Linked DNA regions of Paraburkholderia bryophila. The protein of the gene in region 1 interacts with the protein of each later gene in a pairwise test. Links are inferred from orthologs where the notes say so. Each region holds a gene or a part of one and is shown on either strand. Other genes may lie near its edges.

Region 1 (15,007 bases):
CCGCGCAGCCTGATGTGCAGTTCGTTGTCGAACAGGCCACGCCGCTCGGCAACGTCGACGCGGGCGCGGTCACTCAGGCAATCGCCGATGCGAAGCCGGATGCGATTTTCAACGTGCTGTTCGGCGCCGATCTCGGCAAGTTCGTGCGCGAGGGCAATACGCGCGGACTCTTCAAGGATCGCAGCGTGGTGTCGTTGCTGACGGGCGAACCGGACTATCTGGACCCGTTGGGTGCGGAAGCGCCGACCGGCTGGATCGTGACCGGCTACCCGTGGTATTCGATCGATACGGCGGCCAACAAGAAGTTCGTCGACGCCTATCAGGCCAAGTATCACGACTATCCGCGGTTGGGTTCGGTGGTGGGATATTCGGCGTTGATGTCGATTGCGGACGGCATCAAGAAGGCCGGCTCGGTCGATCCGGATAAGCTCGCCGCCGCGTTCAAGGGACTCGGCGTGGACACGCCGTTCGGGCCGATCACCTACCGCGCGCAGGACAATCAGTCGACCATGGGCGCGTATGTCGGCGTGACGGGCTTGAAGGACGGCAAGGGCGTGATGACGTCGTACCGGTATATCGACGGCGCGAGCGTTCAGCCGTCGGATGCGGAGGTCAAGAAGCTGCGGCCGGCTGACTGAGGTTGAGTGCGGCGGCCGTCATGCGCCGCTACTCTTCGGCGTCGTGCTCGATCACAAAACGTTTCAGATAAGCGAGCACGGCGGCTTCGACCGCGCGATGATCCGCGGTGCTTTTGGAGCCCGCATTCTCTTCATCGCCGAACAGGGTGGACGGCGCGTTATGCACGTCCACCTCCTGTCCCTCGCGAAACACGCGGATCTCGTGAACGTCTTCCGCGTACTCGGCGATCCAATGCACGCCTTCAATATGCGCGCCTGCACGAACGGTCGGTATCTTCATGAGCGTCTCCCGCGGGTCGGACCACGGCGCCAACCCTTGCTGACACCATACGCCGTCCATTCGGCCGGCGCGAGCCCTGGCGGGCAACTTTCATCGAGATTCACGACGATTCAGGGCTGCCGCGCTTGCGGCACGGCCGTTGCTGCATGACAAAGGTCACCATCAACAGGAGGATCGTCATGCCTGAACAGAAAACCCTCAAGCGAGCCGCGGCCGACAAACGCGCCGGCAAGGCGTCGAGTACCCAGGCCGGGGAATTCGTCAAGGAACAGGTCGACAAGGTGCGTGCCGGCCAGCACGGCGTCAGGTCGGCCAGACAGGCGATCGCGATCGGCCTCTCGGAAGCACGCCGTGCCGGCGTCGCCGTGAAATCGCCCAAGAAGGGCACGGCGAGCGCGGCGACGCGCAAGAAAGCCGCGACGGATAACGCCGCCGGTCAGCGCAAGAGCACTGCGAAGACGAGCACGGAGTCGACGGCGAAACGCTCACGCGCGTCTACCGATGCGTTGAAGCGGGAAGGGAGCGCGGGCGCGTCGCGCGCGGCGCTGTCGAAGCAGACGAGGTCGGCGGCGGCCAAACGTCCGGCGGCCAGCCGTTCTGCCGCGGCAAAGAAGGCAGCGGCGACGAAGGGCGCGGCAGGGCGCTCGGCGGCCGCGAAAAAGGCGGCGCATACGAGGGCTTCACGCACGCATCACTGAGTGGGGTTTGATGCCTGGCCTGCCGTTGCGAGGCAGGCGACAAACAAAGGCGGCGCCGAGGACGGCACCGCCTTTCCTGCTTTACTGCACCGTCTTTACTGCACCGTCGCCAGCACGTCGCCCACCGTCTTGAAGATGTGCGCGATCTGCTCTTCGTCGATGATAAGCGGCGGCGAGAACGCCAGGATGTCGCCGGTAAAGCGCACCAGCACGCCCGCTTCGAAGCATTTGACGAACGCCTCGTAAGCCCGCGCGCCCGGCGCGCCGTCGCGCGATTCCAGCTCCACGCCCGCGATCATGCCGAGGTTGCGCACGTCCTTCACATGCTTCGCGCCGCGCAGCGAGTGACCGGCGGCTTCGAAGGTCGGCGCGAGCTTGCCGGCGCGTTCGAACAAGCCTTCGCGGCGATACAGGTCGAGCGTGGCGACGGCCGCAGCGGCCGCAGCCGGGTGAGCCGAATACGTGTAGCCGTGGAACAGTTCGATCGCGCCTTGCGCGCCGCCGTTGACGATCGTGTCGTGGACCGTGCGGCTGGCCGCCACCGCGCCCATGGGAATCGCGGCGTTGTTGATGGCCTTGGCCATCGTGATCATGTCCGGCGTCACACCGAAATACTCGCTGGCCGTCGCCTTGCCGATCCGGCCGAAAGCGGTAATCACTTCGTCGAAAATCAGCAGGATGCCGTGCTTCGTGCAGATCTCGCGCAGCTTCTGCAGATAGCCTTGCGGCGGAATCAGCACGCCCGTGGAACCGGCCACCGGCTCGACGATCACGGCCGCAATGGTCGACGCGTCATGCAGCGTGACGATCCGTTCGAGTTCGTCGGCGAGATGTGCGCCCCACGCCGGCTGGCCCTTCGTGAACGCGTTGTGTTCGAGGTTATGCGTGTGCGGCAGATGATCCACCGCCGGCAGCAGCGCGCCGGAGAAGGTCTTGCGATTCGGCGCGATACCGCCGACCGAAATGCCGCCGAAGCCCACGCCGTGATAGCCGCGCTCGCGGCCGATCAGGCGGGTGCGCTGGCCTTCGCCGCGCGAACGGTGATAGGCGAGGGCGATCTTCAGCGCGGTGTCGACCGACTCGGAACCCGAGTTCGTGAAGAAGATACGGTCGAGGCCTTCCGGCATCAGTTCGGCGACCTTGGTGGCGGCTTCGAACGCGAGCGGGTGGCCCATCTGGAAGGTCGGCGCGAAATCGAGCGTGGAGAGCTGCTCGGTGATCGCGGCCACGATCTCGTCACGGCCATGGCCGGCGTTCACACACCAGAGACCGGCGCAACCGTCGAGCACTTCGCGGCCGTCTGTGGTGCGGTAATACATGCCCTTGGCCGACTCCAGCAGGCGCGGCGCGGCCTTGAACTGGCGGTTGGCGGTGAAGGGCATCCAGAAGGACGACAGGTCGTCGATGACGGGGCGCGAAGTCATGGGTATCTCCTCGAAGTGGGTCCCCAAGGGTCCTTTGGGGCATGGCGAAACTGTAGCGTCCGCGGTTTAATGGCGGCATAAACAGTTGACGCAGTGTGACGCTAACTGTATTGGTAGGTTTGCGCTAACTGTGTCGCTGGATAGGAGCCTTTAACGCGCTTCTATCACCAGGCATTTCATCCCTCTTTCGCCACCTGCCGTGGCGTGCTTTTGCGTCCTGACCATGATCGAACTTCAACTCGAGCGCGACCGGCGCGCCGCGCCCACGCTCGTCGAGCAGGTGGTGCAAGGCTTCACGCGCGCCATCGAGGGGCAATCGCTGCGCGCGGGCGCGCTGCTGCCGTCGGTGCGGCAATTGGCACAGAGCCATGAGCTGAGCACCTTCACAGTCACTGAAGCATACAACCGTCTGGTGTCGATGGGGCTGGTGGTCGCGCGGCGCGGTTCCGGCTACCGGGTGGCGGCGCGCGCGCAGTCCGCGCGAGTCGCCGCGACCGACTGGCAGCCGCCGAGCCTCACCGCGACCTGGCTGCTGTCCGACGTGTTCGCCGACCATTCGGTGCCGATCAAGGCGGGCGGCGGCTGGCTGCCGAACGAGTGGATCAACGAAACCGGTCTGCAGCACGCATTACGCGCGATGAGCCGGGTGCCGGCGGCGCGGCTTGGCGATTACGGGCATCCGTACGGATTCGCGCCGCTGCGCGAGCGGATCGCCGAGCAACTCGACCGGCGCGGTTTGCCGGTGGATGTCTCCAACGTGCTGCTCACGCAGGGTGCGACCCAGGGGCTGGATCTGATCGTGCGCACGTTGCTGCGCGCGGGCGATGCGGTGATCGTCGAGGATCCGGGGTATTGCAATCTGCTGCAGATCCTCAAGCTCGCGGGGCTGGTGGTGCATGGCGTGCCGCGCACGCCGGCGGGCGTCGATACCGACGTGCTCGAAGCGCTGGTCGCGCAGCACAAGCCGAAGGCGATTTTCGTCAACACGACGCTGCAAAATCCGACCGGCGCGACCTTCGGTATGTCGGCCGCGTTCCGTCTGCTGCAAATCGCCGAGCGTCAGCGCATGTGGGTGATCGAAGACGATGTGAGCCGCGAACTGGCGCCGCCCGGCGCGCCGCTTTTCGCGGCGATGGAAGGCTTGCAGCGCGTGCTGTACGTGGGCGGTTTTTCGAAGACGGTGACGCCGGGGCTGCGCTGCGGCTACGTGGTCGCCGAGCGCGCGGTGTTGCGCGAACTGGCGCGCACGAAGATGGCGGTGGGATTGACGTCGTCGGAGGCGATCGAGCGGATCGTCGACAAGGTGCTGCTCGAAGGGCGCTATGCGCGTCACGTGGAGGCGGTGAACGAGCGGCTTAAGCTCGTGCATGCCACGGTTGAGGAACGGCTCGATTCGCTGGGTTTAGAGCTGTTCCACCGGCCGCGTGCCGGCTTGTTTCTGTGGGCGCGTCTGCCGATTGAACCCGAGCGTGCCGGCGAGGTCGCGACGGCGGCGCTGGCGCATGGCATCTGGCTTGCGCCGGGGTCGTACTTCAGACCCGACGATGCACCGAGCGCATGGTTTCGCTTCAACGCGCCGTACTCGACGGATGACGCGTTGTGGCGATTTATCGAACGGGTCGGACGGGGTGCGCTATAGCCGCGCCTACGCTGTTGTCGCTCAACCCGCGTGGCCAAGCAGCTTCAACGCGATCGGATACAACGACAGCACCAGCAGCAGCGCCATCGCCACATTGAAAATACGCAGGCGTTTCGGGTCCGACAACACCTTGCGCATCGCGGTGCCGAAACCTGCCCACAAGCAGATGCACGGAAAACCGATCACGTAGAAGATCGCGGCCATCGCGACGGCATTCATGCTGTAGCTCTCGCTGAGATGAATGGTCGTGGCGGCGGTCAGCACCATCATCCATGCCTTCGGATTGACCCACTGAAACGCAATGGCCTCATGAAATTTCATGGGCCGGCGTTCGCCTTTCTTGAGCTTCAATTCGCCCGACGTGCCGATCTTCCACGCCAGATACAGCAGATACGCGACGCTCGCCACTTCGAGCACCGTGTACAGCACCGGGAAATGGACGAAGGCTTCACCGAGACCAATGCCGACCGACAGCATCAACAGCACGACGCCCAGGCTGATACCGGACAGATGCGGCAACGTGCGGCGAAAACCGAAGTTGACACCCGAGGCGAGCAGCATCGTGTTGTTCGGACCGGGCGTGATGCTGGTGACGAGCGCGAACAGAATGCCGGCTGGCAGGGCGCTGAGGCTGAGGTAAAACATGGCGTGCTCCGGTGTCTGGCAAGAGAACTGGCAATAGGACGTCGAAGCATTCTAACGACGCTTGCCGGTACAGTACCTATACGGTTTGCGAGATGGTGTCCGGTACGGGTGGCGCCTGCTCAGTCGGCCGTTTGAACTCGCGACACGGCGTTTTTCGCGTCTTTCACGTTTCGCGAAAACCCTGAGTGCGCTCACCGACACAGAAAAACAATCGGTCCCCCTGAAAAAAATCAACGCCACTAACATCCGAACTGCATGACCCAGATTGAGCGCATACGTTTCAGATAAGCGCCGATAAAAATCATCACACACGTTGATTCACCACACGCTACGGGACCTCATCATGAGCAAGCTCACGAAACTGATCAAGACCGCCTACAACGCCACCAGGACGCCGGAGTTTCCCGAGGACCACACCTGGAGCCAGGCGTCGATGGCACAGCAACGTGCCATCGGCGAGGCCGAAGCGGAGAAACTGGAGGCCGGTAAAGAAACCGTCGAACGCGACACGGGCACGTTACCGGGTAACGCAGTCGCTTGATCGGAGGCGGGCCATGTTCAAATTCATTGCCCGCGTTTTTCGCAACCGGACCGCAACGATCATGACCACACGCCGCGCCCAATGGGCGGCGGTCAAGGCCGTTGCTGCTCTGTCCGGCGACTCCTCGCTGCTCGCGTCTATTGCGGACGCGGAACAGCGGGCGCACGACGTCATTGCGAATACGTATGGAGTCGAGGCGCTCTCGCAGTTGAGCGACAAACAGTCCGACGAGTTATCCGGCGTGGCGCTGCGGTTCATCGAGGCGTCGGCGGAATACTCGGTGAGTTTCGAGGTGCATCAGGAACTCGCGCGCATTATCTATAGCCCCGCCTGACTGCCTGGGAGAGCGCCATGAAGCGTTCCATGACGCGGGGCAACCGTGCCGGCAACGCGCTTTTCACGGCGTTCGTCGTGACGGTGGCGGTGCTCTCTCATCCCTTCATCCTCGGACGGGACAGGCTGCGCGGCTAGCCACTTTAAATTTCTAGACGACTGGTCTAATTGCGACCATAATCCGTCACCTATGAGAGCTAGCCATCCACACATCCGCCGGCACATCCTCGATGCCGGCCGGGCGCTGATCGCGCGTAAGGGTTTTGTCGGCGTCGGTCTGAACGAGATTCTGACCACGGCCGACATCCCGAAAGGATCGTTCTATCACTACTTCGGTTCGAAGGAAGCGTTCGGCAGCGAGCTGCTGCAACAGTACGTCGCGGATTACGCCGCGCGGCTCGACGCGCTGTTCGGCCAGCCCGGCGTCAACGGTCGCGACAAGCTGCTCAGTTACTGGTCCGCGTGGCAAGAGGAGCAGCTCGATCAGGACGGCGACGAAAAATGTCTGGTGGTGAAGCTGAGCGCGGAAGTCGGCGACCTGTCCGACGAGATGCGTATCGTGCTGCGCGACGGCGTCGACCGTTTGATGATGCGTCTGGCCCGGGTGATCGAAGAGGGTCAGGCCGACGGCTCGCTGTCTCCGGAGATCCACGCCAAAGAGGCGGCCGAACTTCTCTATCACATGTGGCTCGGCGCGGCGCTCGTCACCAAGTTGCGCAAAGACGGCAGCGCGATGGCGCAAGCCATGGCGGTGACGCAAAGCGTGCTGCGCGCACTGTGATTTTGCGGCGTGTCGTGTAACCGACGCACCGCCGACGTATCCCATACACAAACAAGCACCGGCTCCGTGTCATGCGGAGCTTCAATCGTTGCACGTTCAAGGAGATCGACTTTGCGTAGCGTTATCTATTCCGCTTTCGGCAACCCGGCCGAAGTGCTGCAACTCGCCGAACGTCCCACGCCGAATCCGGGCGCGGGCCAGGTGCGGATCAAATCGACCTTGTCGCCGATCCACAATCACGACCTCTGGACCATTCGCGGTCAGTACGGCTACAAGCCGACCCTGCCGGCCGTGGGCGGCTCCGAAGTCGCCGGCGTGATCGACGCGGTGGGCGAAGGCGTCGCGCATGTGAAGGTGGGTCAGCGCGTGGTGGTGGCCGGCATTCACGAGGCGTGGGCCGATTACGTGCTGGCGCCGGCGGCCGCGGTGATTCCGCTGCCGGATGCGGTCAGCGACGAAGTGGGCTGCCAGTTGATCGCGATGCCGTTGAGCGCCGTGATGTTGCTCGAGTATCTGCATCTGGAAGCGGGCCAGTGGTTTATCCAGAACACGGCGAACGGCGCAGTCGGTAAGACGCTGGCGATGCTCGCTCATTCGCGCGGTATCCATGTCGTGAATCTGGTCCGGCGTGAAGCGGGCGTTGCGGAGTTGGCCGAGATCGGCATCGGCAATGCGGTGTCGACGGACGGCGACGGCTGGAAGAAGCGCGTACGCGAGTTGATCGGCGAGGCGCCGCTGGTCGCGGGCGTCGACTCGGTGGGCGGCGACGCGAGCGGCGACATCTTCGGTCTGCTCGGCGAAAACGGTACGCTGGTGTCGTTCGGTGCGATGTCGAACGAGCCGATGCGGCTCAGTTCCGGCGACGCGATCTTCAAGCAGGCAACGGTGAAAGGCTTCTGGGCCACCAAGATTTCCGAGCTCACCTCGGCTGCGGATAAAGCGCGCATGGTCGGCGAACTGATCGGGCTGGCGGCATCCGGCGAGTTGAAGCTGCCGGTGGACGCGGTATTCGATGTGGAGAACGCGGCGTTGGCAGCCGAGGCGAGCGGCAAGAGCGCACGCAAGGGCAAGGTGTTGTTGCGGTTTGCCTGAGCTTCAGCCTGGACCTAAGCCCGGGCTTGTGCTTTAGCCCTGGCAGTACGGCAGTTGCGAATCCTCGACGCGATTCGCAACTGCGCGCATGCTTCACTCTTCTTCCACTTTTCCACTCGACCCGCCCACACCATGATCGAAGTCCATCACCTCAACGAATCCCGTTCACGACGCATCACCTGGTTGCTGGAAGAACTCGGCCTCGACTACAAGCTCGTTCAATATCAGCGCAATCCCGACACCCGTCTCGCTCCCCCGGAACTGACGGCGATTCATCCGTTGGGAAAAGCTCCGGTGATTCGCGACGGCGACACGGTGATTTTCGAGTCCGGCGCGATCGTCGACTATCTGATTCGCCGCTATGGCAACGGCCGTTTGAGCCCGGCTTACGGCACGCACGAGTACGACCGCTACTCACAGTTTCTGCACTATGCGGAAGGCTCGGCGATGCTGCCGTTGATGCTGAAGGTCTACACCGCGCGCCTGGGCGAGGGCGCCGCGCCGCTGCAACCGCGGATCAGCAGCGAATTGCAGAACCATCTGGGCTTTTTGAATCAGGAACTCGCCGGCCGCGACTATCTGCTCGGTAGCGAATTGTCGGGTGCGGATATCCAGCTTTCTTTCGTCGCGCAGACCGCGCTGCGATTCTGCGGACGCGACGCGTTCCCGAATCTCACGGCGTTCGTCGACCGCTTCGAAGCTCGGCCCGCGTACCAGCGTGCGATGGAAAAGGGCGGGGCGTAACAGGCTTGAGGGTTAGCTATTCCGTTGCAGCGTCAGAACCGCGTCGAGTTCGCCTTCCGGCCTGTTCCAGCCAGTACGCGAACGTCGCGTTCACGATTGAAGGCTGCAGCAGAAAGTCATGCGCCGCCTGAGCGAGATCGGCGCGCACCGGTTTGATCGTGCCGGCCGCCATGGCCAGCAGCGCCAGTTCGGCGGCGTTTTCCATCGACACCGCCATGTACACGCTTTCCTCGACCGATGCGCACGCGCAGATGTAGCCGTGATTGACGAGCAGCGCGGAGCGGCGCGCCCCTAGCGCCGCGGTGATGATGCGGCCTTCTTCGTCGTCGATCGGCACGCCGGGCCAGTCTTCGAGGAAGCCGCAATCGTCGTGGAACATGCAGGCGTCCATATGTGCGACGGGCAGCGGTACGCCGAGCATCGACAGCGCGCTGATGTGGCGCGGATGCGTGTGGACGATCGCGTGCACGTCGGGGCGATGCCGATACACCCACGCGTGAAACCGGACCGCCGGATTCGGCCGGCCGGCGCCTTCCAGCACGTTGAGTTCATCGTCGACGAGCACCAGGGACGCCGTCGTCGCGTCCGCGAAGTTCGTGCCGAGCGCGGGTGTCCAGTAGCCGCGACGTGACGCGTCGCGCCAGGTGATCTGCCCGGCGAGACTCGCCATATGACCTTTCGCCGACAGGATGCGGCACGCGTCGGCGAGTGTGCCGAGCGGGTCGTCGGCATTGACCGCGCCGATGCCCGTGACGGTTGCGCGCTGTTTCATGAGTTCATTCTCCTTGCGAGTTAAGCGACGTCGGTGGCGGCGTTTGCGTTTGCACCGACGGCACGTTCTTCATCAGACGTGTGCACAGCGCGGCCAGCGCCGCGAGCGCGCCGACATAAAGCGCGATCGGCTGCAGACTGTGGAAGCGCGTCACGAGCGCGGTCGCCACGATCGGCGCCAGCCCGCCGCCGATGGCCGCGGCGAACTGAATGCCGATGGAAATGCCCGAAAAGCGCACCGCGACGGGAAACTGCGCGGCAAACAGCGCCGACTGCGGACCGAACAGCAGCGGATAGTTCAGGCCGAGCGCGATCGCCACGGCCACCTGCAACGCGACGAGACTGCCGCTATCGATCCACCGTAGCAGCGGCACGACGCACAACGCCATGACCACCGCGCCGCCGAGGTAAAACCGCCGCACGCCGACACGATCCGCCAGGTAGCCGATCAGCGGCAAGGTCACGATCTGAATCGCCGCGCCGAGCATGACCGCCTGCAACACGGCGTTGCGGCTGAACCCCAGCCGGGTCGATGCATAGGACACCAGAAACACCGTGAGCACGTAGTAAAGGGTGACTTCGGGCAGCTTCGCGCCGATCGCCAGCAGCAACGCTTTCTTGTGGCGCGCCAGCAGTTGCCAGAGCGGCACGTCGGCGGACTTCTGGACGCGTGCGGCTTTTTCGAACGCCGGCGTTTCGCCCACGCTGCGCCGGACGAACGCGCCGAGCAGCACCAGCACGACGCTGGCGAGAAACGGCACACGCCAGCCCCAGCTTTGAAAGGCCGGCTCGGGCAGCCGGGTCAACAAACTGAAGGCGAGTGTCGACAGCAGCAGGCCGATGGGTGGTCCGATTTGCGGCAGGCTGCCGAACAGCCCCGCGCGGCTCGCGGGCGCATGTTCGACCGCCATCAGCACGGCGCCGCCCATTTCGCCGCCGAGCGCCACGCCTTGCAGGATCCGCAACGCGACCAGCAGAACGGCGGACCACGCGCCGATCTGCGCATAGTTCGGGATCAGGCCGATCGCGATGGTGGAAAAGCCCATCAGGAATAGCGACAGCGTCAGCATCGACTTGCGGCCGAGCCGGTCGCCGAAGTGGCCGAACAGCACGGCGCCGAGCGGCCGCGCGAAAAGTCCCGTGGCGAACGCGCCGAACGACGCCAGCGTCGCGCTGGTGGGGTCGAGATTGGGAAAGAACTGCCGGTTGAACACCAGCGCCGCCGCGGTGCCGTACGCGATGAAGTCGAAGCCTTCGATAATCGAACCGGCGGTGGCCGACAGGACGGCCTTGTAACGGGGCGGCAGCGCGCGGCGCGGCGTCGCGGCGGCGAGGCCGTCGAGCGCGGAAAGAGGATCGTTCACGTTGGGTTCCATGCAAGAGGGGGACTGACTCCGGTGATCGGCGCGAGGCTGCCGGACTGAAGCCAGTATTGGTCCCTTGCAGGACGTGAGCTATGCGCCCAGAAATAACTCTGGATTAACCGGGAGTTATCGCGCTTTGGGTGCCGGCGCGCAAAGCGATCTCGAGCGCGCTGTCGAAGCTGCGCGATGCGCCGCGTGCGCGACGCGACAGCGCGACGATCCGGCGTGGCGGAACAGCGTTCAACGGCAAGCGGCGCAGGCCGCGATCTTCGACCATATCGCGCGGCAGGCTGTCGGGCAGCACGGTCACGCCGTCGCCGATCGACACGAGGCGCAGACACAATTCGAGCGAATCGCATTCGATATACGGCTGCACGCTATACCCCAGCGCCCGCTCGACCATGCGGCGCAGCGCGAACGGCCGCGGCGGCAGGATCAGCGGCAAGCCGCCGGGATTAGCCAGCGCGTCGGCGTCGGCCGTGTGGTCACCGCGGATATAAAGCGCCAGCCGCTCTTCGAATAGCGGTTCGGCGACCAGTTCGGGACCGTCCACGGCGGTCTCGTAGACAAAGCCGAGATCCGATTTGCCGCGCTCCACGCTTTCGACCACGTTGGCCGAGCTGTCGCAGTGAATCGTCAGCAGCAGGTCAGGGTAGAGCGCGAGCAATTGACGGCTCAACTCGGGGATGAACCAGGCCACCAGCGTTTGCACGGTCGCAATGCGCAACGTGCCGCGCTGTTCTCCCGGATGACCGGCGTGCGCGAAGGTGGCGTCGAGCGAGTTGAACAGCGGCTCGAGTTTCAGAAACAGCGCCTCGCCGGCCGGCGTCAACTGCATGCCGCGGCCGTGGCGCAGAAAGAGCGTCTCGTTCAGCGCGGCTTCGAGCGCGCGAATCTGTTTGCTCAGCGCGGGCTGCGTGAGGCCGAGAATCTCGGCGGCTTCGCGCAACGAATTCGCCTTCGCGACGGCGACGAACAGGCGCAGTTGATGGTCCCGGGTGGCGAGCGTATTCATGAGAGCGAGAGCATGGCAGCGGCGGCCGGTTTGAAAAGGGGCAGGAAAGACGATAGCGGTATGGTACGCAGCTTGCTGGCAGCAGATGTCTTTTTCGCAAGCGGTTAGCTATGTCCCGAACCCCATCGACCTGTCAAAGGTGGAGCGCCCGCGAGATCCGGGTCTTACACGAAATGCCGCGCGTACTGGTCGTCGACGACAACGCCGGCGCGGCCGAAGCGCTCGCCACCTATCTCTCCTACGAAGGCGTGGAAGCCCGCGCCGCCAACGGTTGCGCGGAAGCGCTGCGCTGTGTGAAGGACTGGGTGCCGGACGTCGTGGTGCTCGACATCATGATGCCGGAGCGCGACGGCTACGAGACCGCGAGCGCGCTGCGCAGCTATCTGCCGACCCATAGTCTGGGCATTGTCGCGTTCACGTCGCTCGATGAGGATCACGTGAAGGAAACCGGTAAGGCGCGCCACAATTTCGACGGTTATTGTCAAAAAGGCACGGCGCCGACCGCGTTGCTCGCGCTGATGCGCAAGCTCTGGCGCGAGTAGGTCCGCCGCACTGTTTCGCCGCGCTATTTCGCCTGAAAAGCCCGCCGATTTCCGGTCTGGCGGTCAGGCCGGCTCGCTGAGTTCACCGAGCGCGGCCTCGTTTTCCGCCATTTCCGCGACAAGCTGTCGCAGCACCGCGTCCATCAAACCGGGGAAACGCGCGTCCAGTTCCGCGCGCCGCAGCGAATTCTGATGCACGGTGCCCGCCACGCGCGTGCGCACGAGCCCCGACTCACGCAGGATCCGGAAATGATGGGACACGGTCGACTTCGGCCGGCCGCCGTCGAGATCCCCGCAGGTGGCCTCGTCGACCGACGCCAGCCGCCGCACGATCTCGAGCCGCACCGGATCGCTCAACGCATGGAATAGCCGCCCGAGCGTGAAGTCCTCGGCGGCAGGATGGTTATAAGTACGCATCCTGCAGATCATAAACGTTTCTGAGATACTTCGTTATTCGATGTTTATCGAACTACCGTACAAGCCTATCCCAGAAGGAGTTGAACCGAATGTCCGCATTGTTCCAGCCGTACAAGCTCAAGGACGTGTCCCTGCGCAACCGTATTGCCATTCCGCCGATGTGCCAGTACACCGCCGAAGACGGTCTGATCAACGACTGGCACCGCGTGCACCTTGCCGGTCTGGCGCGCGGCGGCGCGGGGCTGGTGATCGTCGAGGCGACGGCGGTGTCGCCGGAAGGCCGCATCACGCCGGGCTGCGCCGGCATCTGGAACGACGAGCAGGCGCAGGCGTTCGCGCCGGTGGTCGCGTCGATCAAGGCGTCCGGCGCGGTGCCGGGCATTCAGATCGCGCACGCCGGCCGCAAAGCCAGCGCCAACCGTCCGTGGGAAGGCGACGACCACATTGCCGAAAACGATCCGCGCGGCTGGCAGACCCTTGCGCCGTCGGCGATCGCGTTCGGCGGCGGTTTGCCGAAGGTGCCGAAAGCCATGACGCTCGACGATATCGCGCGGGTTCGCGAAGACTTCGTCGCCGCAGCGAAACGCGCGCTCGACGCGGGCTTCGAATGGCTCGAACTGCATTTCGCGCACGGCTATCTCGGCCAGAGCTTCTTCTCGACGCACTCCAACCAGCGCGACGACGCGTACGGCGGCAGCCTCGACAACCGCAGCCGCTTCATGCTCGAAACGCTCGCGGCGGTGCGCAAGGTGTGGCCGGAACATCTGCCGTTGACGGCGCGTTTCGGCGTGATCGAGTACGACGGACGCGACGAGGAAACGCTCGCGGAATCGATCGAACTGGCTAAAAACTTCAAGCGCGAAGGGCTGGACATGCTGAGCGTGAGCGTCGGTTTTTCGACGCCGACGGCTGCGATTCCGTGGGCGCCGGCTTTCCTCGCGCCGATCGCCGAACGGGTGCGGCGTGAAGCGGATATCCCTGTGTCGTCGGCATGGGGAATCGATACGCCGGAACTGGCGAACCGGTCGGTGGAGAACGGGCAGCTCGATTTGGTGATGATCGGCCGCGCGCATCTGGCCGATCCGCATTGGCCGTATCACGCGGCGAAGAAGCTGGGGATCGAGCGTCCGTCGTGGACGTTGCCGGCGCCGTACGCGCATTGGCTCGAGCGTTACAAGGTGGCGTAAGCGGGCCGTTGGCTCGTATTTAGCGAATGCATGGACTGTAAGCGTGCGCCGCTTGTTCGGGATGGATACATCCGGGCAAGCGGCGCATTTTTTTATTAAGTCCACGCGCCTCGCTCCCCCACGCTAAACCGACTGCAGCGCCCTCAGCATCTCATGCCCGAGCGCCCGCCCGCTCAACCACGCGCCTTCGACGCGTCCGCCGTTGAGCCAGTCGCCGCATAACCCCAGGCCATCCACCTCGCGCCACACATAGCCCGGCGTGGGATCGCCGTCGGGCGCCACGTCCGCGTGAGACCAGCGGTGCGCGGTCCATGCGACGGGTGTGCGTCCGCCGCATTGTTCGAACGCCGCCAGCATGGCCGCCGCGACCTGCTCCGGCGGCGTGTCGAGGTGCGCTTCGCTCCACTCCGCTTGCGCATGCAGCAGCCACGTTTCCGGACCGCCGCGGCCGGGCTTGCTGCTGTCGCGCGCCATCCAGCGCAACGGGCCGTGATTGACGAACGCGGCGTCGAAGGCCAGCGGCAGCGGCGCGTCGAAACGCAGCATCAGCGCCCAGCACGCGTGCATCACCGTACTGTTGGCCAACACGGCGAGTTCGGGCGCCGGCGCATGCAGCAGCGGCGCGACTTGCGGCGCCGGCATCGCCAGCACGACGGCGTCGAAACGGTCGTCGATCGCGCCGTGCTCGGCCGACCACAAGCGCCAGCCGCGCGGCTCGCACAACACTTTCTCGATGGTGCAATCGGTGGTGAGCGGCAGCGTTTCCGCCAGCAGTCGAGCCGGCGCGCTCATGCGCGGCGTGCCGACGAAGCGCTCGATCTGCGTGGTATGCGCGGTCGAGTTCGGCGCATCCAGCACGGCGAGGCGCGCGGGCCACGCTGCCGCCGCGCCGGCCT
Region 2 (15,187 bases), on another replicon or contig:
TATATCGATGCTGGCGAGATTCGGACCTTGGCGGCCGACTGGCAAGGAGCGGTGGTCGTCCCAAGATCTGAACTTGATGCACGCGTTGCTGAAGCGGTGAGGAATACGCTCGGGAGCGATGGCGACGACTGGATTACCTACCAAGCTGTCGAGGAGGCTATCGGATTCTTTCGAAACCATATGGAGATAAGGAACGGTAGTAGCTACTCGATTGATTCTGATGGCAGCCTGCCTTGGTTGAATACGGCAAAGGGGCAGCTATACCGGGAAGGTGAATTTCGGCCTATTCCAGAGAGGGTGAAAGCTGCCGGACTGATTGATGGCGTTTACTTGGATCCAGATGAGCTGAGTAAGCGTGGTGGTTTGTTGTTTCCACTTCGGACGGAGGTTCAACGGTGGTTCCGAGATATATTCGTCACGATAGTTTGGGCGCAGCGAAAACTTGAGCGGAGCGGACACAAGCAATACCTCGCGTTGGATGAACGTGAATGGCATGCCATTTGTGAGTGCTTCGACAAGCTCAGCGTAATTGAAGCTGGCATCGGAAAAGTCGGGCGACGCTTAACAATTCCCAACGTCGTTGCCCATTTCGGGATGAGACAAAACAAGTTGTGCTTCGGAGAAGACGATATCTCGGTTTCGGACGAAGTAAGGCGCATGTGCCGTGCAGTCGCAACAGATTCGTCGTGGGGAGACGGCGCGTTGATGCTCAAGTCCAAGCTTCGACCATGGCTCGCGCGCGCATTCTCAATTGCAGACTTGGCGGTGCGTCAGACCATCGGATCGCGATTGGTGCTCGTCGGTGACGAACGGTCGTTTTACCGTCGATGGATGCCGAGGTTGCCAAAGCTGGACGGTAAGACCGTAGAGGAGGTTCGTCTTGAATCTTCTACGCGGCAGACTCGACGGAGAACAAGGGCGACAGAAAAGCAGTCAGCCTGATTGATGCATCTGGTATCGCGCGTGAATCAGTCATTATTGGGCGAAGGGCAAGAGACCTATATGGCCGATTTCACGCGTTCGCCCCTTCACGCTGAAGGTCGAAAGTAGGAGTTCGGCGTCCATGAGACCTGCCACTCACCACGTCGGCGAGCGTCGGGAACGCAAGCGGTAGCCGCCTCACCAAAACCCATATTCGAATGATGGGAATGGTCAATAACTTACAACCACTTAGACGGGATGAACGCCCGCTGAACCACGGAACCGACCGTTACGAGGGCGCCGGCCTAAATGGCAGACATGAGCAGGGTGCGACCTCGGTCGGACGCCTTGCAGTAACAGCGGTCTGGGGCGGTGGCCCTTATCGTCAACCCGACCTTTGCTTCCACCCGAGTCCACGTACTCCCACGATTTCCGTTTTACACTCTCATCAATTAGCGGCCCAGTCTCGCTAATTTCGTTTCCCTGCAACATTTTTGGGTTCACGAATCCGTTTAGATTCCATAGTCCAGCAATTTTCGTTTCCCGCGCCTATCGGTTTGCTTTCCGTGTAGCACTTGCAGGTATGCCGCCGTTTTAAATTTCAAGGTCCAACGATCAGCGGTGCGTCACCGCCTCGGCCACCCAAATTGCGAGCGGCTTTTCGCTCGTCCATCCATGCGAGCCAACCTTTGCGATACGCTCGTGCATCGACTAGGGCGTGATGTATCCGATTGTCATGTTGATAGCAGTTCGACACCGTCCGGTCGTAGACGCCTGTATCAATCAAGGGCCGCAAGTCAAAGTACGTGGCCGCCAAATTCGCTGGAAGGGGGCTGCCCAGCAGTTCAAGCAAAAACCGAAAATCTGTGCCCGAGTCACACGCTATTTGCACTGCACGTGGGGCGTTCAAAAACCAATCACGCAGCCGAGCTCGGGCTTGCAGGAACGGAAGAGACATGCCCTCTAGTAGCGGCAAAACCCTGCCCCTCACAAAGTCAGAGCAATCCTCAGTTCGCCACATATCCGCAAGCTCGATATAGAACTCACGGCTTGCGTCCTCGGCGACGATTCCTAGACTGATAAGCTGCGGCGACCGCTGACCAAGCCCGGTGTACTCAGTATCCAGAAATAGGAGCATATTGAGTCCTTTACGTTTCGGACGCAGCGAGCAGCTGCTGAACGTGTCTCTGACTGCCCATCCGAGCGAATCTACAATAGGGTATTGCTGGCAGCATTTTGCGAAGATCAACTTCAGGCATCAGCCAAAACCGGTTCGCCTCGCGAATCAAGCAACCCTGACGAACAATTTTCTTGCCGGGTAGCGTAAAGCGTCAAGAAGGTTCTAAAGTCGACCTCACAAAGGCAAGAGCCCGACGGAAGCCGATTGAGTTTCATCGCTGCATCCCCGTCCCTGGACTTGGGATGTACATCGAATACTGAGCATTAGTGGGGCGAACCATCAGCGATGGAGCAGACTTGCGAGCATGATCCCTCGCTGCAAACGCTTCACGGCGCATGAGTCTAGACACGGCATCGGTCCTCGCACCCCAAACACAAAGGCCCCGGTTTTGACAAACCGGGGCCATCTGCTGAAGGACCTGTCACAACTTTATTGTTGCCCGAGCCCTCGTGCTATCACAACTTTATTGTTTTTTTCAAGGCTTTATTACGACCGAACATACAACCGGCAATCTCACGCGAAGTTCTTCGACGCGAATTCCCAGTTGGCGATGTTCCAGAACGCTTCGACGAACTTCGGACGCGCATTGCGGTAGTCGATGTAGTACGCGTGTTCCCACACGTCGATCGTCAGCAGTGCCTTCGCGTCGGTGGTCAGCGGCGTAGCGGCGTTGCTGGTCGACACGAGGTCGAGCGAACCGTCAGCCTTCTTCACCAGCCATGCCCAACCCGAGCCGAACGTGCCGACAGCGGTTTTAGCGAACTCTTCCTTGAACTTGTCGAACGAACCCCACTTGGCGTTGATCGCGTCGGCCAGTGCGCCGGTCGGTGCACCGCCACCTTGCGGCGACAGGCTGTTCCAGAAGAACGTGTGGTTCCACACTTGAGCGGCGTTGTTGAACAGGCCACCCGTTGCCTTCTTGACGATCTCTTCAAGCGACAGGTTCTCGAACTCCGTGCCCTTGATCAGATTGTTCAGGTTAGTCACATAGGTCTGGTGATGCTTGCCGTAGTGGAACTCGAGCGTCTCTTCCGACATATGCGGGACGAGTGCGTTTTTCGCGAACGGCAGCGGCGGGAGCGTATGTTCCATGGTGCTTTCCTTTGTCTGTATCTGTTGTGGGGGAGTCTGCGGACTACACTTTTGAGCACTCGATTGTAGGCGAGTTGGAATAACCCCGCAAACCAACGGACTTTATGCCCGGCATCGGCGAACATGCCGCACATAGCGCGTAATTAGTGCTGTCGCACGCGATGTGCCCGCCCTTCTCGGCGGTCGAAAATGCAGCGTTCGAGGACCTTCGGCGATGGCTCAGAAACCGTCGGTGAGGCGGGCTTGCACGTCGGCGATTGCGATATCCGCGGACCCTTCCGCGAGATGCACGGTGAGACGCCGCCCCGGCTTCAACGACGACGGCGCGCGCACCGCGCGACCGTTCTGCGCATCGAGCACCGCCGCATAGCCGCGCTCCAGCGTGCGCTGCGGGCTCAGCACTTCGAGCCGCGCGGCAAGCGTGCCGATCTTCGCGCTCTGACGTTCATGCTGGCGTAACAATGCCGCGTCCAGACGTTGCGTGAGATTGCCCAGCTTCGCCTGATGCGCGGCGAGATCGGGACGCCAGCGCTGCCAGCGCATCTGCAACAGCGAAAACCGCGCTCGCGCGTCGCGCACGGGGCGCGCGCCCGCCGACGCAAGCCGCACGCTCAACTGCTGCAAATGCGTGCGTTGCCGCGTCAGACGCTCGGCCGGCGACACCAGCCGGCGCGCGAGCCAGTCGAGTTGCTGGGCACGCCGCTCCATCATGCGGCCAAAGTCGCGCGCGAGCGTGGCATGCCGCTGATCGAGTTCGCGCAGCAAGAGCACGCGTTGCGGGCTGACGAGTTCGGCGGCGCCGGTTGGGGTCGGCGCGCGCACGTCGGCGGCGAAATCGGCGATCGTGAAATCGGTTTCGTGACCGACGCCGCTCACCACCGGGATCGCGCTTTCGGCGATCGCGCGCGCCAGCACTTCTTCGTTGAAGGCCCACAGATCTTCGATCGAACCGCCGCCGCGGCACACGATCAGCACGTCGACTTCGCGGCGCGCATTGGCGGCGTCGACCATCGCCGCGAGTTTGGCGCTGACACCCACGCCCTGCACCGGCGCCGGATAGACGATCACCGGAATATGCGGCGCACGGCGCGACAGCGTGGTCAGCACGTCGCGCAACGCGGCGGCCTGTAGCGACGTGACGATGCCGATCGATCGCGGATGCGATGGCAGCGCGCGTTTGCGTTCGGCGGCGAAGAGCCCTTCCGCTTCGAGCTGCGCTTTCAGACGCAAGAACGCTTCGTAAAGCCGCCCTTGTCCGGTGCGGCGCACCGCTTCCACATTCAGTTGCAACTCGCCGCGCGGCTCGTACATCGTCACGAGTGCGCGCACTTCGATGCGGTCGCCTTCGCGCGGCGTGAACTCGGCGTATTGCGCTCGGCCGCGGAACATCACGCAACGCATCTGCGCTTGCGCGTCCTTGATCGAGAAGTACCAGTGGCCGCTCGCGGCGCGCGTGAAGTTCGACACTTCGCCCGCCACCCAGACGAGCGGAAAAGAGCGTTCGAGCATCGTGCCGATCGCGCGATTGAGCGCGGAAACGGGCACGACGACCTCACCGCCGGGCGCAGCGGACGAAGAAAAAGGGCTTTCGGGATTCATGCGAGGAATGTCTGTGACTGGCCGGACAGACGATAGACCGAGCGGCCATCCGCGTCCAGCGCGGCGGGTGAATTGTTAAAAGTGTCCACATGGCGGGAAACGCCTGACGAATCCCGCCAGAGCGCCCGCCAGAGCGCGGAAACTCGAATCATCCCGTTGATTTATATAGCATTTATATCTCGTTAAAGAGAATCATTGCCGATGCGGAGCGCTCGGAACGGCCTTCTCGGCCGGTTGGGCGGCAGGTTCTCCACAAAGTTATCCACAGGCTGCGAAGCGCGTGAGAAGGGCTGAATTCGCGTCTTTGTCAAGTCGGGCGACTTGCCGGGCTGGACGCTCGCGCGCTAGAGTGGTGGGTTCTGACGGCAAACCGTAAGCCCAGCGAAGCGCGGTGCACTGCGTGGATGAGCGAGGCTCTGCCGCTGGTCGTCACCGGTTGTCACCCGCTGCTGCTGGAGTGTTTCCGCCTCACTTTTTGATCGTCCGGAGAACCGCGTTGATGCTGACCCCGCGTAGTATGTCCGGCCTGACGTCCCGTCTTGCGGCCGACGCCTTGATGCCGCCGCGCCGGCCCGCTTCGGCGGACAGCGCGCTGTTCGTCCACACGACTTGCCCATGAGCGACTTCAACGACCGCCTCGAAGCACGCCTCGCGCGCGAATGGCAGCAGCGCGGCCCGCTCGCATGGGCGCTGACGCCCTTCGCCTGCGTGTTCGGCGTGATCGCCGCCGCGCGCCGCGCCGCGTTTTCCCTCGGCTGGCTCAAATCCGTGCGCGTCGGCGTGCCGGTCGTGGTGGTCGGCAATGTGACCGTCGGCGGCACCGGCAAGACGCCGACCGTGATCGCGCTGGTGGAAGCCTTGCGCGCCGCGGGCTTCACCCCCGGCGTGGTGTCGCGCGGCTACGGCGCGCGCGTGAAAGCGCCGACGCCGGTCACGCCGGCTTCGGCGGCGAACGTCGGCGGCGACGAACCGTTGCTGATCGCGCGTCGCACCGGTGCGCCGGTGTGGGTCTGTCCGGACCGCGTGGCCGCCGCGCAGGCGCTGTGCGCCGCGCATCGCGAAGTCGACGTGATTGTCAGCGACGACGGCTTGCAGCATTACCGCCTGAAGCGCGACGCAGAACTCGTGGTGTTCGACCACCGGCTCGGCGGCAACGGCTTTCTGCTGCCGGCCGGTCCGCTGCGCGAGCCGCTGTCGCGCCGTCGCGATGCGACGCTCGTCAACGATCCGTATGCGCGCACCTTGCCCGCGTGGCCGAACACCTTCGCGTTGCCACTCGCCCCCGCCGACGCCTGGCACCTGGACAATCCCGCGCTGCGTCGTCCGCTCGCGCAATTCAGCGGCGAGCGCGTGCTGGCCGCGGCCGGCATCGGCGCGCCCGAGCGCTTTTTCGCGACGTTGCGCGCCGCCGGTCTCGCGCCGGCCACCCGCGCGCTGCCCGATCACTACGCGTTCGAGCGCAATCCATTTACCGACGTGGACGCCGACACGATCCTGATAACGGAAAAGGATGCGGTAAAATTAGGGTCCTGGCACGACGCGCGCATCTGGGTTGTCCCGGTCGAAGCCGCGCTCGATCATCGCCTCATTGCATTAGTTGTGGAGAAAGTCCGTGGACGCTCGCCTGCTTGAAATTCTCGTCTGCCCGATCTGCAAGGGCCCGCTCAGCTACGACCGCGCCGCGCAGGAACTGATCTGCAACGCGGACAAGTTGGCTTATCCGATCCGCGACGGCATTCCCGTCATGCTGGTCGACGAAGCACGGCAGACCGTGGAAGGCACACCGGTCGATCTGAATCCGGGTTCGGTGGCGTAACGCGTCAATCTTCCGATGACCCAAGCCAACGCCACCACTCCCCCGTTCATCGCCGTCGTGCCGGCCCGGCTCGCTTCGACGCGTCTGCCGAACAAGCCGCTCGCCGACATCGGCGGCAAGCCGATGGTGGTGCGGGTCGCCGAACGTGCACGCGAATCGGGCGCCCAGCAGGTGCTGATCGCCTCAGACGCGCAAGCGGTGCTCGACGCGGCTCGCGACCACGGCTTCGAAGCCGTGCTCACGCGCGCCGATCATCCGTCGGGCACGGACCGTCTCGCGGAAGTCGCCGCGCAGTTCGGCTGGAGCGACGACACGATCGTCGTCAACGTGCAGGGCGACGAACCGCTGATCGATCCGGCGCTGGTGTGCGGCGTTGCGTCGCACCTCGCGGCGAGCCACGGCTGCGCGATCGCCACCGCCGCGCATCCGATCACCGACCCGGCTGAAATCTTCAACCCGAACGTCGTCAAGGTCGTGCTCGACGCGCGCGGCGTGGCGCTGTACTTTTCGCGTGCGCCGATTCCCTGGTCGCGCGACGCTTACCAGCCGCATTGGCCGAATGTCGCGTCGATGCCCACGCCGCCGGCCCCCGCGGTCGTCTACCGGCATATCGGGCTGTATGCGTATCGCGCGCAATTCCTGCGCACCTACCCCACGCTCGCGATCTCGCCAATCGAACAGGTCGAAGCGCTCGAACAATTGCGCGCCATGTGGCATGGCGAGCGCATCGCGGTGCGCGTCACCGACAACGCGCCGCTGCCCGGCGTCGACACACCCGCCGATCTCGCACGCGTGCAGGCTTTATTCGGGTCTTGAGCAGAAAAACCCATGGCATAATCGGACGGTTGTGCGCGCCTCCCGTGACAAGCGAGAGTCAGGGTTTGCCCGCTCGCGCCGTGGTCGTCTTTGCAGCGCCGTCGTCTCGACGTGCAGCGCAAGATTCACCTCGGCAGTCGACGCGGCCCCCTCGACGCATCGTGGGATGACTGCAGCGCCACCCAAGAATTCACATAGATCTGGAGATATCACATGCGTTTGATCCTTTTGGGTGCGCCCGGTGCAGGTAAGGGCACTCAGGCAACCTTCATCAAGGAAAAATTCGGCATTCCGCAGATTTCCACCGGCGACATGTTGCGCGCGGCCGTCAAGGCCGGCACGCCGCTCGGCATCGAAGCCAAGCGTTTCATGGACGCGGGCGAGCTGGTCACGGACGAACTCATCATCAATCTGGTGAAGGAACGTCTGCAGCAAGCCGACTGCGCGAACGGCTATCTGTTCGACGGTTTTCCGCGCACCATTCCGCAAGCCGAAGCCATGAAGCAGGCCGGCGTCGCGATCGACTACGTGCTCGAGATCGACGTGCCGTTCGACGAGATCATCGTGCGCATGAGCGGCCGTCGCTCGCATGCTGCGTCGGGTCGTACGTATCACGTCAAGTTCAATCCGCCGAAGGTCGAAGGCGTGGACGATGTGACCGGCGAACCGCTGATCCAGCGCGACGACGACAAGGAAGAAACGGTCAAGAAGCGTCTGGAAGTGTATGAAGCGCAAACCAAGCCGCTGATCGAGTACTACACCACGTGGGCCAATAACGGCGACGCATCGACTTCGCTGAAGGCGCCGCAATACCGCCGCATTTCGGGCCTCGGCAGCGTCGACGAAATTCGCGGCCGCGCATTCGAAGCGCTGAAGTAAGCGCGCCTCGCACCGAGTTTGTCCGATGAAAAACCCGCCCTTGCCGGCGGGTTTTTTCGTTCTGCGGCGTGACTTTTGTCAAGTTCACCTTGAGCCGTCGCGATTAGGATTGATTAGCCATCCGTAGCGGTTTGAGGTCGAAAGGCCGCCGGCCTGCCGATGCAGCCGCCGCGCTTTCCGCGTTGCAACATAGCCGTTACAATCGATTATCGAAAAGATATTCGACCCAGACACAACTGAACAAACCGTCGCAAAGGAGAAGACATGGAGATTCGTGACAACGTATTCCTGATCACCGGTGGTGCATCGGGTCTCGGCGCCGCAACCGCGCGCCTGTTCGTCGAGAACGGCGGCAAGGTGGTGCTCGCCGACCTGAACGAAGCGGCCGGCCAGGCGCTCGCGCAGGAACTCGGCGGCGTGTTCGTCAAATGCGACGTGAGCCGCGAAGACGACGCGACGCAAGCCGTCGAAGCCGCCACGAAGCTCGGCACGCTGCGCGGCCTGATCAATTGCGCCGGTGTCGCGCCGGCCGTCAAAACGGTGGGCAAAGACGGCCCGCATCCGCTCGAGTCGTTCTCGCGCACCATCTCGATCAACCTGATCGGCACCTTCAACATGGTCCGGCTCGCGGCCGCGGCCATGTCGAAGAACGAGCCGAACGCGAATGGCGAGCGTGGCGTGATCGTCAACACGGCGTCGGTGGCGGCGTTCGACGGCCAGATCGGCCAGGCGGCTTATGCGGCGTCGAAAGCCGGCGTGGCCGGCATGACGCTGCCGATCGCCCGCGACCTGTCGCGCAACGCGATCCGCGTCATGACGATCGCGCCGGGCATCTTCGAAACGCCGATGCTGCTCGGCATGCCGCAGGAAGTGCAGGACGCCCTCGGCGCGATGGTGCCGTTCCCCCCGCGCCTCGGCAAGCCGATCGAATACGCGATGCTGGCCAAGCAGATCTTCGACAATCCGATGCTCAATGGCGAAGTGATTCGTCTGGACGGCGCGATCCGGATGCAGCCGAAGTAACTTGATTGAGCCGCGCTGCGCCGCTGGGTTCGATCCGGCGGCGTGCGTCAATGCAAAAAAAGCCTGTGCATGAATCATGCACAGGCTTTTTTTATTGCGTCTGGTTTGAATAGGAGACGTTAATCGCCGTCGTTGTGCTGCGTGCGTTGCCGCAACTCATGCAACTGCGATTCCACGACGGTCGCGTCCTCGGCATCCGGACAATCGCCGAGATAGCGCTCGAGGTCTTCGAGCGCGGGGCGCAAATAATCGAGCCGCGCATAAGCGAAGCCGCGATCCCGCACCTCTTCGATACTGTTCGGCAGCAGGATCACCAGACGCTGCTGCACCGCCAGCAGGCGCTGCCAACGTTCCGTCTGAAGATACGTGGACTTCAGATTGCGCAGCATTCGCGCGATGATCTCGCGCCGCGTGGCCGGTTGCAGCAGCATGCGCAACGCCCGGCTCACCGAGTCGCTGGCCGACGCCACATAAGGCTCCAGCATCTCCACCATCTGCGACTCGGACAGCGAATGTCCGTTGGTCGGATCGAGCATCACGTCGCCGTCGGGCGTGGTGACGCGCAGCAGAAAGTGCCCCGGAAACGACACGCCACGCACCGGAATCCCGATCTGCTCGGCCATTTCCAGGTACAGCACCGCGAGCGAAATCGGAATGCCGCGGCGACGCTTGAGCACCGCGTTCAGATGGCTGTTGTCGGGGTCTTCGTAATCGTTGAGGTTTCTGGCGAAACCCAGCTCGCGGAAGAAAAAGCGATTCAGAATGCCGACCTTCTGCCGGATGTCGGCGTCGTCCGGCATGCGGCGCTGCAGGCGCACCACCAACTCATCGATCTCGGCCAGCGTGCCTTGCAGATCGAGGTCCGGATAAGCGTCCTGCGCTAGCGAGAGCGCCGCCTCGGTGAGCGGCAGGCTGTCGTCTTCCGCGACGAGCGTGCTGAAATAGTCGAGAACTCGCGTCATCGTGATCACTTCACTCGTCTTTTGAAATACGCGTACTTGAAGCCCATCAGCCAAAGCATACCGAAATATAGCGCGGCGAACAGAACGAGGCACGCCGCCAGCAACGCGATCCGGTCGACCGGCCGGTCATGCATGCCGATCCAGTCGAAACTGATGGCCAGCCAGTGCATCACGCCCGCCAGCACCAGACAGGCGCCGAGCAATTGCACGAAAAATTTGAGCCAACCGTTCGACGGCATATAAATACCGCGCTTGCGCAGACCCAGAAACAGCAGCAGCGCATTGCCGCACGCGCCGAGCCCGACGCTCAGCGTGAGGCCGGCATGCGCGAAAATCGGCACGAATACGTAGTTGCTGAGCTGCGTCAGCACCAGCACGACCACGCCGATCTTCACCGGTGTTTTGATGTCCTGCTTCGCGTAGAAACCCGGCGCGAGGATCTTGATCAGAATCAGGCCAATCAGGCCGACGCCGTACGCGGACAGCGCGCGGCTCACCATCACGACCGAATTGCCGTCGAACTTGCCGTAGTGGAACAGCACGGCGGTCAGCGGCTCGGCGAAGAAAAACAGCGCGATCGCGCTCGGCGCGGCCAGCAGGAACGTGACGCGCAGGCCCCAGTCGAGCAACGACGAATACTCGTGCGGATCGGCGTCGACGTGCGCTTTCGACAGGCTCGGCAGCAAAATCGTGCCGAGCGCGACGCCCAGCAGCGCAGTCGGAAACTCCATCAGCCGATCGGCGTAATTGATCCACGAGACAGCGCCCGGGCCGATGCGCGACGCGATGTTCGTGTTGATGATCAGACTGATCTGCGCGACCGACACGGCGAACATGGCGGGCACCATCTTCGACAGCACGCGTTTCACGCCGCGATGCGCGAGCGCCTTCACCGGATTCAGGCCGATGCGCGGGATCATGTCGATCTTCTTCAGCCCCGGCAATTGCACGATGAACTGCAACACCCCGCCGACGATCACCGCCCACGCAAGCGCATAGACCGGCGTTTTCATACGCGGCGCGACGAACACCGCCGCGGCGATAAACGCGACGTTCAGCAGCACCGGCGCGAACGCGGGCAACGAGAAGTTCTTGTACGTATTCAGCACGCCCGACGCCAGCGACGTCAGCGAGATGAAGATGATGTACGGGAACATGATGCGGGTCATGGTGACCGCGAGCGTGTACGCGTGGCCTTCGTGCGCCAGACCCGACGCGACGACGAACACCACGCCGGACGCGAACACCACGCCGAGAATCGACATGACCGCCAGCGCCCACGCAAGCACTGTAGACGTGGCGTCGACCAGCGCCTTGGTGGCGTCGTGCCCCTGGCTGTTCTTGAACTCGGCGAGGATCGGCACGAAGGCTTGCGAAAACGCGCCTTCGGCCGAAATACGGCGCAGCAGGTTCGGAATGCGGAAGGCGACGTAGAACGCGTCAGTGTATTGACTGGCACCGAACGCGCGTGCGATCAGCGTTTCGCGGGCCAGTCCGGTCACGCGCGACAGCAGCGTGAAGCCGCTGACCGTCAGCAGGGCTCGGAATAGATTCATGGGGCGCTTATTATACGGGTGCCGCAAGAGCGGACGACGAGCCGGAGCGCGAATTGGATCCGAATTCGACCAATTGGATCGCGCAGACCGCGAATCGGACAGATTTGTCGCGCGGACGTTCGATCCGATCGCAATCTAACGGGCATTCCTGGCGGCCGGCCCGAACGGGACAGCACATTCCCCGTTGCCACGTGCCTGATTTTGTTGCTATAATCGCCGGTTTCGAAGCTCGCTCAACTTTCGGACGGGGTTCAGGTCGGCACCACGCTACCTGCTCAAAGCCTCGAATACTCCGAAACACGGCCCGCCTTCGCGTCGTACGATCGAATTTTTTCGACACTTTTGCGCTCTTGGGCAATCGCTTCCAGGAGTTCGGATTAAAAGCAGCACCTCACCACTTGAAGGTCGGGTACTGGAAACAGGAACAGGATAAGGAACCGTCATGGCTAATACCGCACAAGCACGTAAGCGCGCCCGCCAGGCCGCCAAGGCAAACTCGCACAACTCGGCACTGCGCTCGAAGTTCCGCACGGCCATCAAGGCTGTCCGCAAGGCGATCGACGCCGGCGACAAGGCTAAGGCCCTTGAAATCTTCAAGGCATCGTCGAAGACCATCGACATCATTGCCGACAAGAAAATCGTTCACAAGAATAAGGCTGCTCGCAATAAGAGCCGTCTCGCCGCAGCCCTCAAGGGTCTGCAAGCGCCCGCAGCGCAGTAATTTCGGTCGGCCCGCTTCGGTGGGCTACCTCCTGTTTCCGCTGCACAAAAAAGCCCGCTTTGGTGGGCTTTTTTGCTTGGGGCTCGGCGGTTTGCGCTTAGCCCGCCCTACTCGCTGAAGCCACCACCGCTTCAGACACAAAAAAACCCGCCACTGGCGGGTTCAGACTGCTGACAAAGTACCCCCAAAGCCTGGCCTTGCGTCGGGCTTTGTCGTTTAATTGGGGCATGCTGAAGACACCGACGCCCATGCAGCACGAACTCGAGATGGTGACGCTCGAGGAACTCGTGCCGAAGGACCACCTGCTGCGCCAGATCGACGCGGCGGTGGATTTCGAATTCATCCGTGAGAAGGTGGCGCACCTGTATTGCGCGGACAACGGGCGCCCAGCGCTCGATCCGGTGGTGATGTTCAAATTGCTGTTCATCGGCTACCTGTTCGGGGTACGCAGTGAGCGCCAGCTCATGCGCGAGGTGCAGGTCAACGTGGCCTACCGGTGGTTTGCACGCTTTCGGCTCACGGACCGGGTGCCTGACGCCTCGACGTTCTCGCAGAACCGGCGACGGCGCTTCACCGACACGACGGTCTACCAGGAGATCTTCGACGCAATCGTGCAGCAGGCGATCGGGCGCGGCATGGTCGAGGGACGGGTGCTCTACACCGACAGCACCCACCTGAAGGCGAACGCCAACAAGCGCAAGTTTGATCTGGTGCAGCTCGAACAGGCGCCTTCGGCTTATCTGGCGGCGCTGGACGCTGCGGTCGATGCGGACCGGGCAGCGCACGATAAGAAGCCGCTGCGGCGCGACGAACGCAAAGGCCCCGACGACGATGAGGGCTCGAGGTCGGCTGCCACACCGGAGCGCAAGGAAACGAAGGTCAGCCGCACCGACCCGGACAGCGGCTACATGGTGCGCGACGACAAGCCCACGGGCTTCTTCTACCTGGATCACCGCACGGTCGATGCGCGCTATTCAATCGTCACCGACACGCATGTGACACCCGCCTCGGTGCACGACAGCCAGCCGTATCTGGCGCGGCTGGACCGGCAGCGCGAACGCTTTGGCTTCCAGGTGCAGGCGGTGGGGCTGGATGCGGGCTACTTCACGCCGGCAATCTGCCAGGGGCTGGAGGATCGCGGCATTGAGGGCGTGATGGGCTACCGCACGCCGAATCACAAGCCCGGGTTCTTCTACAAACGCGAGTTCAGATACAGCCGGTATCGCGAGGAATACACGTGCCCACGCGGGCAGGTACTGCGCTACAGCACGACAAACCGCGCGGGCTATCAGGAGTTCAGGTCCGATCCGTCGCGCTGCGGCACCTGTGAGGCGCGCGGCCAATGCACGACGAGCGCAAACCATGTGAAGGTGGTCATCCGGCACGTATGGGAGCGCGCGAAGGAGCGCGTCGATGCGCGTCGCCTGACCGACTGGGGCAAGGCGATCTACAAACGGCGCAAGGAAACGGTGGAGCGCAGCTTCGCGGATGCCAAGCAGCTGCATGGGCATCGCTACGCGAGGATGCGCGGGCTGCGCAAGGTGGCCGAGCAGTGCCTGCTCGGCGCTGCGGCGCAGAACATCAAGAAGATCGCGCTGCTGGTGGCACGCCTGCGGGCGTGTTTATGCGTGCGCCAGCGGCCCGGCAATCGCCTGCAGTGGCTCATCGCTGCACTTCTGGCCCGTTTCAACCGCCACGTCGTGCTTCACTGCCAGATTTGCTTTGCCTGAAAAACAAAACCCCACGCTCCGAAAAACGTGGGGTTGGTCAGCAGTCTGAACCCGCCACTGGCGGGTTTTTGTTTTTGCCGATCCGGCTGACTCGCGTTAAATCACGTGTCTTTTTTCTTGCGGCGTAGCGTGTTCGAGTTGCAGTTCACACGCCTCGGTCACGAGAAGGTCATTGTCTTTCGCAAAGTTGAGCACGAAGTCGAAGGCCATGGGCTCGATGTCCCGCAAACGCGAATCGAGAATGACGCACTTGAGGTCGCCGATCATGGTCGGCCGGACGTAGGGCGAATACTGCATGTAGGCGTTCGGCCCCTTTTTTCCCGGGCCGAAGCACGCCATCACGCCCGCAAGCCGCTCCGACCAGTCGCTCGGTCGGAACCGCTTTCCCTTCGACGTGATGCCCTGAATGAAAAATTCGGTTGGAGCTTCTTCGGCCATGTAGGAATACCTGTGTAACTGCCCAGCGGGATGACAGCAAAGCGGACGGCACGGCGACATGAACTGCGTGAGCTCGCCATGCCGACGAGTCGCGCCACCAGAAACCGCCAGAGGCCGACCGAACTGCCTCGGCGCTGGTCATGACGGCGCACCGCGTGAGGGCCTTCTGAGCCGCGCGAGCCGTGTCCCGCAAGCGAAATACGGGCTTGCTGGGCTTTGGGATAACCGCGAGATTATAGCGCAGCGGACCTTTTTCCGCAGCGCACACAAGGCTTGTTTGACACTTGCGAGCGGCTTTCAGACAGCTTGCCCGGCCTTTTAGCCGACTCGTCAAACGGGGCGAAATCCTTTATGCTGCTTTGAGTTACCACAAACGACGGCGGCGCCGTCCGGCAATCCTGCCGGGTGAGACCGCCGTATTTGTTTCATGACCGCCAAGAAAATTCGCCACTAT

Evidence for each region.
Region 2: the proteins of GGD40_RS25425 (region 1) and kdsB interact in binary tests that used the Escherichia coli proteins (3 or more experiments, as listed by UniProt). The link is inferred for Paraburkholderia bryophila from one-to-one orthologs.

The regions. Positions count from the first base shown.
Region 1 is NZ_JACCAS010000002.1:908,060-923,066, reverse strand. The notes cover bases 5,403-8,183. They hold GGD40_RS25425 (TetR/AcrR family transcriptional regulator), read left to right. Parts: upstream 5,403-6,388; coding sequence 6,389-6,979; downstream 6,980-8,183. Other genes in these bases: GGD40_RS25420 (zinc-binding dehydrogenase), read left to right, coding at 7,091-8,071; GGD40_RS25430 (hypothetical protein), read left to right, coding at 5,879-6,199; GGD40_RS25435 (hypothetical protein), read left to right, coding at 5,668-5,865. Also shown: GGD40_RS25465 (ABC transporter substrate-binding protein), read left to right, coding at 1-638; GGD40_RS25460 (hypothetical protein), read right to left, coding at 667-918; GGD40_RS25455 (DUF6496 domain-containing protein), read left to right, coding at 1,098-1,616; GGD40_RS25450 (aspartate aminotransferase family protein), read right to left, coding at 1,712-3,040; GGD40_RS25445 (aminotransferase-like domain-containing protein), read left to right, coding at 3,264-4,679; GGD40_RS25440 (LysE family translocator), read right to left, coding at 4,701-5,324; GGD40_RS25415 (glutathione S-transferase family protein), read left to right, coding at 8,204-8,815; GGD40_RS25410 (aldolase), read right to left, coding at 8,832-9,587; GGD40_RS25405 (MFS transporter), read right to left, coding at 9,592-10,950; GGD40_RS25400 (LysR family transcriptional regulator), read right to left, coding at 11,066-11,965; GGD40_RS25395 (response regulator), read left to right, coding at 12,076-12,507; GGD40_RS25390 (ArsR/SmtB family transcription factor), read right to left, coding at 12,571-12,924; GGD40_RS25385 (NADH:flavin oxidoreductase/NADH oxidase), read left to right, coding at 13,014-14,111; GGD40_RS25380 (NAD(P)/FAD-dependent oxidoreductase), read right to left, coding at 14,235-15,007. UniProt on the Escherichia coli protein: Involved in response to both electrophiles and reactive chlorine species (RCS). Represses the transcription of the nemRA-gloA operon by binding to the NemR box.
Region 2 is NZ_JACCAS010000001.1:3,656,853-3,672,039, reverse strand. The notes cover bases 5,563-8,523. They hold kdsB (3-deoxy-manno-octulosonate cytidylyltransferase), read left to right. Parts: upstream 5,563-6,623; coding sequence 6,624-7,424; downstream 7,425-8,523. Other genes in these bases: adk (adenylate kinase), read left to right, coding at 7,638-8,303; GGD40_RS16430 (Trm112 family protein), read left to right, coding at 6,405-6,608; lpxK (tetraacyldisaccharide 4'-kinase), read left to right, coding at 5,563-6,424. Also shown: GGD40_RS16455 (HNH endonuclease), read left to right, coding at 1-942; GGD40_RS16450 (hypothetical protein), read right to left, coding at 1,523-2,059; sodB (superoxide dismutase [Fe]), read right to left, coding at 2,615-3,193; xseA (exodeoxyribonuclease VII large subunit), read right to left, coding at 3,413-4,792; more of lpxK, read left to right, coding at 5,408-5,562; GGD40_RS16415 (3-hydroxyacyl-CoA dehydrogenase), read left to right, coding at 8,568-9,326; GGD40_RS16410 (SirB1 family protein), read right to left, coding at 9,446-10,288; murein biosynthesis integral membrane protein MurJ, read right to left, coding at 10,294-11,844; rpsT (30S ribosomal protein S20), read left to right, coding at 12,287-12,565; GGD40_RS16395 (IS1182 family transposase), read left to right, coding at 12,793-14,295; GGD40_RS16390 (DUF3579 domain-containing protein), read right to left, coding at 14,392-14,733; argF (ornithine carbamoyltransferase), read left to right, coding at 15,161-15,187. UniProt on the Escherichia coli protein: Activates KDO (a required 8-carbon sugar) for incorporation into bacterial lipopolysaccharide in Gram-negative bacteria.